Linked DNA regions of Zobellia alginiliquefaciens. The protein of the gene in region 1 interacts with the protein of each later gene in a pairwise test. Links are inferred from orthologs where the notes say so. Each region holds a gene or a part of one and is shown in the gene's direction. Other genes may lie near its edges.

Region 1 (5,534 bases):
TCATAAATGACCAAAAAACTGTCATGCAAATTGTCTTCGGCTTCCGTGCGGTTACGCGAATACTTTAAGCAGATACCGAACAAGGTGCGAGAATAATCGCGATACAATTGTTCTTGTGCCTTGCGGTTTCCTTTCTTGCAATTAATAATGAGTTCTTCTAGACCCAAAGTGACGGCGTGTTTTTTAAAACATTTGGTTAATCGTTATATACTTGCTTAAAAAAGTTCTTGTGAAGTACTTACGATTTAGGTTAAAGATAATTATTCTTTCACTGGCACTTCAATTTCTATAAATTCAGCTTCTCCCTCAACATCATCGCCCGTATAAAATCTAAAAATATAAGGTTCGGTATAAAGAACTTCAAACTGAAATAAATCTTCAATTTCATCATTAGCCTCGGCGCAAGAATCTTTCTCTAAAGCAATACCAATGGCAGAAACGGTCCTAATTTGACTAGTGTCCGTAAAAGAACGGGTCACATCAAACCGATCAAATAAATTACAATCGTTAGTTCTTAGAATGTTAACGTTTACGTCATATACTTCTCCGAGTTCAAAGGTATCGGGCAAGGTGGCTCCTGTAATTTCTAAAGGCGTATACTTAAAGTTTATATCGTCATCATTTAAACTACAAGATACTGTAGTTAGCGCACATGCAATTGTTAAAAGCTTAAGGTACAATTTACCCATAGTATTCAAATTTTTTATAATAGATGGAAAATTGTTACAAGGGTTGCGTGAAGTATTCTTAAGCTTAGGTTAAAGCGTTGCGCCGTTATTATACGATTATCAATAGTCGTATAATAACGGCGCAAGGTACTCTTAAAAGAAGATGTTCCTAATTATTCTTTTAGAGCTTTAATAGCAGCTCTGATTTTTCCGTCCAATTCTTCAAAAAGTTCTGGGTTGTCTAATAACAAGGACTTTACGGCATCACGGCCTTGTCCTAGTTTTGTGTCTCCATAACTGAACCAAGAACCGCTTTTCTTAACGATTTCATACTCCACGCCAAGGTCGATTATCTCTCCGACTTTAGAGATTCCTTCGCCATACATAATATCAAACTCAGTAGTTCTAAATGGTGGTGCAACTTTGTTCTTCACAACTTTTACACGGGTTTTGTTCCCTTGAACATTACCATCAGTATCCTTAATTTGTGTAGATCTACGAATGTCAAGTCGAACCGAAGCGTAGAATTTTAATGCGTTACCACCAGTAGTTGTTTCAGGGTTACCGAACATTACGCCAATTTTCTCACGTAACTGGTTAATGAAGATTACGGTACAATTGGTTTTACTGATAGAACCGGTAAGCTTCCGAAGTGCTTGTGACATTAACCTTGCGTGAAGCCCCATTTTAGAGTCTCCCATTTCACCTTCAATCTCACTTTTAGGGGTCAACGCAGCAACGGAGTCAATAATAACAATATCAATAGCACCCGAACGAATCAAGTTATCGGCAATTTCCAATGCTTGCTCACCATTATCCGGTTGAGAAATAATCAGGTTGTCAATATCAACACCTAGCTTTTGCGCATAAAAACGGTCAAAAGCGTGCTCTGCATCAATAAAAGCTGCAATTCCTCCGTTTTTTTGAGCTTCGGCAATAGCGTGTAAGGTCAAAGTGGTTTTACCCGATGATTCCGGACCGTAAATTTCAATGACTCTACCACGTGGGTAACCACCTACGCCTAAGGCTATATCTAGGCCTAATGAACCGGAAGGGATGATTTCAACATCTTCCACCACTCTATCGCCCATTTTCATTACGGCACCTTTTCCGTAAGTCTTATCTAATTTATCTAAGGTTAACTTAAGGGCTTTTAGTTTTGCATCTTTTTCCGAGCTCATATTTTCTTTTTTTTAAGGGATGCTAAATTAGCATTTCTTTTATCATAATGCCAGTTCTGCCATTCATTTTCTAAAAATAGGCAGCTAGTTTTTTGTGTGTTCGCAATGCGTTAAAATTTATATAAATAATATAAAGGTTGGTAAGGAATCTGTTTGTTACACGTCTAAAACATAAGTGTTTATTAAAAAAGTTGTTCCTATTACGCAACCTTGAAGGCGGTGTAGTATCTTATTGAAAATATTGTTCCGGTAATTAATCGGAAACTAACTCAAATAAGTGCCCCCTTTTTAGTTTTAGGGGACAATGGTGATCGTTTCCTTTTTTAATGTTCTTTAAAGATGCTATGAAGAAGAAAAATTGGAACGGTCAATAAAGAGCCTTGATTTTGTCAGGGCTCTTTTTTATTTTTTACTCGATAATCAAGTTGAATATTCCAATGCTTTACTTGAAATCTAAGTGTATTCTATTTTATTGTTTCTTGGATCTACCCAAGGTAGTTTACGGTTGATGTGTGTCTTTTTGCTTCCGTTCTACCGTTATTAAAAAAATCCTCAATATTTCTTATCTTTGCCCACTTAAATTATTCTTTACAAACTTAAAACATTGGTATAGCATGCAACTGTACAATAACTTAAGTGCAAAAGAAAGAGCGGCACTTATTGAAGAAGCCGGTCAAGAACGTTTGACTATCTCTTTCTACAAATATGCACAGATCGGTAATCCGGAAATATTTAGAAATCATCTTTTCATCAGCTGGAACGAATTGGACGTTCTTGGGCGAATTTACGTAGCTCACGAAGGGATAAATGCCCAATTATCCGTACCTGCCGAAAATTTTGAAGAATTTAAAACCCATTTGGACAGTATTTCTTTTTTGGAAAATGTTCGACTTAACATCGCCATAGAGCAAGACAATCTCTCTTTCTTAAAACTAAAGGTAAAAGTGAGAAAAAAGATTGTGGCAGATGGTCTTGTTGATACTACTTTTGATGTTACCAATAAAGGAATACATGTTGGTGCTGAAAAATTCAATGAACTTATAGAAGACCCGGATACGGTATTGGTGGATATGCGTAATCACTATGAGAGCGAAATTGGTCATTTTAAAAATGCTATTACCCCAGATGTTGATACGTTCAGGGATTCATTGGATATTATTGAAAAAGACCTTGCGGACCATAAAGAGGATAAAAAGCTGGTCATGTACTGCACAGGGGGTATACGGTGCGAAAAGGCCAGTGCCTACTATAAACACAAAGGTTTTAAACAGGTTTACCAATTAGAGGGTGGCATTATAGATTATACCCGCCAGGTAAAAAGTAAAAATCTTGAAAATAAATTTTTAGGTAAAAACTTTGTTTTTGATCACCGGCGCAGTGAACGGATTTCCGATGATGTGATCGCAAGCTGTCACCAGTGTGGTAAACCATGTGACAACCATGTAAATTGTGCTAACGAAGCTTGTCACCTTTTGTTTATTCAATGTGATGAGTGCGCCCAAAAGATGGACAATTGCTGTTCGGACAGTTGTCAAGAAATAAATGCCTTGCCTTTTGAGGAACAGAAAGAACTGAGAAGAGGAAAAGGGGCTAGCAACAAGATTTTCAAAAAGGGAAGGTCAGAAGTCTTAAAGTTTAAAAAGTAAGATTTAAATTTTCTTATCCCCAAAACCCAGATGGACTATTAGTGATACAATTGAAAGGATTAGACCAAGAGTGGATACACCCATCCATTGGTAGTGCTGCCACGCGTAAGCGCCTAACACGGTTCCAAGGGCACCTCCTAAGAAAAAGATAACCATATAAACTGTATTTACACGGTTACGGGCGTTCTCATTTCGGGAGAATATAATGTTCTGATTGGCAATATGAAGTGATTGTTGGCCAAGGTCTACCAGGATAACACCAATTATAATGCCTATGATGGAGTGATGGGAAAACAAAAATACCGCCCAAGAGAGAATTAAAACTAAGGTAGATATAATAACAATTCGGTTTTTGCTCATACGGTCGCTTAGTTTTCCTACTACTGTGGCTGCTAATGCACCTACCACTCCAATAAGGCCAAACATACCGGTAATACCACTTCCATAGCCAAAATTATCCTCCATTAGAAAAACTAAAGTCGTCCAAAAAGCACTCAGCCCTGCAAATGAAAGTCCGCCTCTTACTGCTGCAAGTCGCAATGGAGGTTCGGTTTTAAAGAAATGAATTAATGATTTCATCAAGTCTTTATAACTGCCCTCATAAACAGGTTTGATCTGTGGCAATTTTAATTTTAAAACAATAAAGAGAATGAGCATCATTGCCGTGGCTACAAAATACATGGTGCGCCAACCGAATTGCTCCCCTACAAAACCGCTAATGACACGGCTTGCTAAAATACCTATTAACAATCCGCTCATAACTATGCCAATGGCGCGCCCCCTATTTTGCTCATTGGATAATTGTGCTGCCATAGGAACGAACAATTGAGGCAGGGCAGAGGTACACCCAATAAAGAAACTGGCAATAACAAGGAGCCATAATGAAGTAGAGAATCCTGCAGCCAATAGGGATAACAGCATGAGGACAAAATCGATTTTCAATATTTTTTGATTGGATATCATATCACCCAAAGGGACTACAAAAAGTAACCCAAATGCATAGCCCAACTGAGAGGCCAGTGCAATATTGCTCACTGCAGATTCCGTAACCCCCAGACTTACTGAAATCATGTGCAGCAAAGGTTGGTTGTAATAGAGGTTTGCCACAATTAAGCCAGCCGATAGGCTCATGAGATAGAGAACGGTATTGCTTAGGTATTTTTGTTTTTCCATAAATCTGAGCATCTATTTTTTTGAACATAGAGCTTACGAGCACAAAGGAACGAAGAACCCGCCTAAGTGAGATAACTTTCTATCACATTAAAAATTTAGTACCTTTACATATAAAATTAGTACGAACCTTATTTGGTCAAAAACCCCCGTTTAGACCAAACCAACATATAAAATATGGGCTGTAGCAGTTGTTCGACCGGTAAGGACGGACAACCTTCTGGTTGCAAGAATAATGGAACTTGTGGTACCGATGGTTGTAATAAATTAACCGTCTTTGATTGGCTTTCCAACATGTCGCTTCCTAATGGTGAAAAGCCGTTTGATTGCGTAGAAGTTCGATTTAAGAACAGTAGAAAAGAATTCTTTAGAAATAGCGAAAATTTATCATTATCAATAGGCGATATTGTGGCGACGCAGGCACAATCGGGTCACGATGTGGGTATGGTTACCCTTGTTGGTGAATTGGTAAAAGTGCAAATGAAACGAAAGAAGGTGAATTTCAAAGATGAAAACCTTCCGAAAATTCATAGAAAAGCATCGCAGAACGATATTGATAAATGGCAAAAGTGCCGTGACAGAGAGGAAGGAATAAAGAAGCGTGCAAGAGAGATAGCGATTATTCTGAAGCTTCAAATGAAGATTTCAGATGTTGAATTTCAAGGTGATGGTTCCAAGGCCACGTTTTATTATACGGCAGAGGATCGTGTTGATTTTAGGCAGTTAATCAAAGATATGGCCAAGGCTTTCGGTATTAGAATCGAGATGCGCCAAATCGGGTATCGGCAAGAAGCCCAACGTTTAGGTGGTATAGGTTCTTGCGGTAGAGAATTATGTTGCTCTACTTGGTTGACCGATTTTAGATCCGT
Region 2 (2,850 bases), 1.5 Mb from region 1 along the record:
GTAGATTTGGCGGTGCGTTTGGGTGTAGATCCAAGAAAAGCAAACCAAATGGTACGTGGGGTTGTAACGCTTCCTCATGGTACAGGTAAAGATGTTAAGGTTTTGGCCTTGGTAACACCAGATAAAGAAGCAGAGGCTACTGAGGCCGGTGCTGATTTTGTAGGATTGGATGAGTATTTGGATAAAATTAAAGGCGGTTGGACAGATGTTGATGTTATCATCACTATGCCAAGCGTAATGGGTAAATTAGGGCCTTTGGGCCGAGTTTTAGGACCAAGAGGTCTTATGCCTAATCCAAAAACAGGAACAGTTACTATGGATGTCGCTAAAGCGGTGACTGATGTAAAAGCTGGTAAAATCGACTTTAAGGTAGATAAGACGGGAATCGTTCATGCTGCTGTGGGGAAAGCTTCTTTCTCTGCTGAGAAATTGGAGGAAAATGCTAGAGAGTTGTTGGACACTCTAGTGAAAATGAAGCCTGCTGCTGCAAAGGGTGTGTATATGAAAAGTATTTTCATGTCTAGCACTATGAGTCCTAGTGTTCAATTGGATCCAAAAACAGTTTAATCGAACTGGGTAGTTCAAAATTTACAGTATGACAAGAGAAGAAAAAGCAATCGTAATACAGGATTTGACTTCACAGTTGGGTGAAAACGCTACTATTTATTTAGCAGATATTTCAGGCTTGAACGCAGTGCAGACCTCAGATTTGAGAAGAGCATGTTTTAAGGCTAATGTTAAACTGGCGGTAGTCAAAAATACATTGCTTGCAAAAGCAATGGAAGCTTCTGATAAAGAATTCGGAGAACTTCCTGAAGTGCTTAAGGGCAATACTTCATTGATGTTTTCGGAAGTAGGTAATGTTCCTGCAAAGCTTATAAAGAACTTTAGAAAAAAGTCTGATAAGCCTCTGTTGAAAGGAGCCTATGTAGAAGAATCAGTATATGTTGGTGATGAGAATTTGGATGCGCTTGTAAGCATCAAGTCTAAAGAAGAAATGATTGGTGAGGTTATTGGGTTATTACAATCTCCTGCTAAGAATGTTATTTCTGGACTTAAATCTGGCGGTGGTAAACTGGCAGGTATCCTTAAGACATTATCAGAAAGATAAGTACGCACTAAACTAAGTATATTTTAAAAATTTATTAAACGATAGTAAAAATGGCAGATTTAAAAGATTTCGCAGAACAATTGGTTAACTTAACCGTAAAAGAGGTAAACGAGTTAGCAGATATATTAAAAGATGAGTATGGTATCGAGCCTGCAGCTGCTGCAGTAGCTGTTGCCGCTGGTGGTGCTGGTGAAGCTGGTGAAGCCGCTGAAGAAAAGTCTGAATTTGACGTAGTATTAACAGCAGCAGGTGGTTCTAAACTAGCTGTAGTTAAATTGGTAAAAGAATTAACAGGTCTTGGATTGAAAGATGCTAAGGACATTGTTGATAGCGCGCCAAAAGCAGTTAAAGAAGGTGTTTCTAAAGACGAAGCTGAAGCAATCAAAAAATCTTTGGAAGAAGCAGGAGCGGAAGTTGAGCTTAAATAGTATCAGCAACCATAACAATTTGGTTTAGGTCTTTCTTCGCTTCTAGCGGAGCTAGACCTAAGCCTTTTTATACAAGTAAGACCCACGTATATGATGAGGTATACGACCCCAATTTAGTATTCACGTTCAAAATACTGTCCATAGATGTTCACACAACAGACTGAGAGAATAAATTTTGCATCCGCTAAGAACACACCGGATTATCCGGATTTCTTGGACATCCAGATTAAATCGTTTCAAGACTTTTTTCAGCTAGAAACAAAATCTGATGAAAGAGGCAATGAAGGCTTGTACAATACCTTCATGGAAAACTTCCCTATTACGGACACAAGAAACCAGTTCGTACTTGAATTTTTAGATTACTTCATAGACCCGCCAAGATATTCTATCCAAGAATGTATAGAGCGTGGTCTTACTTATAGTGTTCCGTTAAAGGCACGATTAAAATTATACTGTACCGATCCTGAGCATGAAGATTTTGAAACTATCGTGCAAGATGTGTATTTGGGTACTATACCTTACATGACGCCAAGTGGTACATTTGTTATCAACGGAGCGGAAAGAGTTGTAGTTTCTCAGTTGCACCGTTCACCTGGTGTTTTCTTCGGTCAGTCATTTCACGCAAACGGTACCAAGTTATATTCTGCCAGAGTAATACCGTTTAAAGGTTCGTGGATAGAATTTGCAACAGATATTAACGGTGTAATGTATGCGTACATTGATCGTAAAAAGAAGTTGCCGGTAACTACTCTTTTTAGAGCTATCGGTTTTGAAAGAGATAAAGATATTCTTGAGATTTTTGACCTATCTGAAGAGGTTAAAGTTTCAAACGCAGGTCTTAAAAAAGTATTAGGACGTAAATTGGCCGCTAGGGTTTTGAACACTTGGCATGAAGATTTCGTTGATGAGGATACGGGCGAAGTTGTTTCTATTGAAAGAAACGAAATAGTTATTGATCGTGATACTGTTTTAGAAAAAGATCATATTGCTGAAATATTGGATACTGATGTTAAAACTATTCTTCTTCATAAGGAGAGTAATGCGCAATCAGATTATTCTATAATTCACAATACATTACAGAAAGATCCAACAAATTCAGAGAAAGAAGCTGTTGAGCATATCTATCGTCAATTACGTAATGCCGAGCCGCCCGATGAGGAGACTGCTCGTGGTATTATAGATAAATTATTCTTTTCTGATCAACGTTACAACTTAGGTGAAGTTGGTCGTTATAGAATGAATAAAAAATTACAGTTGGATATTGGAATGGACAAGCAGGTCTTGACTAAAGAAGATATCATAACTATTATT

Evidence for each region. Proteins that work in one complex are often made in the same cells at the same time.
Region 2: the proteins of trhO (region 1) and rplL interact in binary tests that used the Escherichia coli proteins (3 or more experiments, as listed by UniProt). The link is inferred for Zobellia alginiliquefaciens from one-to-one orthologs.

The regions. Positions count from the first base shown.
Region 1 is NZ_CP119758.1:1,833,733-1,839,266, reverse strand. The notes cover bases 1,701-4,479. They hold trhO (oxygen-dependent tRNA uridine(34) hydroxylase TrhO), read left to right. Parts: upstream 1,701-2,463; coding sequence 2,464-3,495; downstream 3,496-4,479. Other genes in these bases: P0077_RS07810 (MFS transporter), read right to left, coding at 3,499-4,479; recA (recombinase RecA), read right to left, coding at 1,701-1,849. Also shown: P0077_RS07830 (RNA polymerase sigma factor), read right to left, coding at 1-167; P0077_RS07825 (hypothetical protein), read right to left, coding at 261-689; more of recA, read right to left, coding at 842-1,700; more of P0077_RS07810, read right to left, coding at 4,480-4,668; P0077_RS07805 (PSP1 domain-containing protein), read left to right, coding at 4,843-5,534. UniProt on the Escherichia coli protein: Catalyzes oxygen-dependent 5-hydroxyuridine (ho5U) modification at position 34 in tRNAs, the first step in 5-carboxymethoxyuridine (cmo5U) biosynthesis.
Region 2 is NZ_CP119758.1:3,289,660-3,292,509, forward strand. It holds rplL (50S ribosomal protein L7/L12), read left to right. Parts: upstream 1-1,161; coding sequence 1,162-1,539; downstream 1,540-2,850. Other genes in the region: rplA (50S ribosomal protein L1), read left to right, coding at 1-567; rplJ (50S ribosomal protein L10), read left to right, coding at 596-1,111; rpoB (DNA-directed RNA polymerase subunit beta), read left to right, coding at 1,684-2,850. UniProt on the Escherichia coli protein: The binding site for several of the GTPase factors involved in protein synthesis (IF-2, EF-Tu, EF-G and RF3). Is thus essential for accurate translation.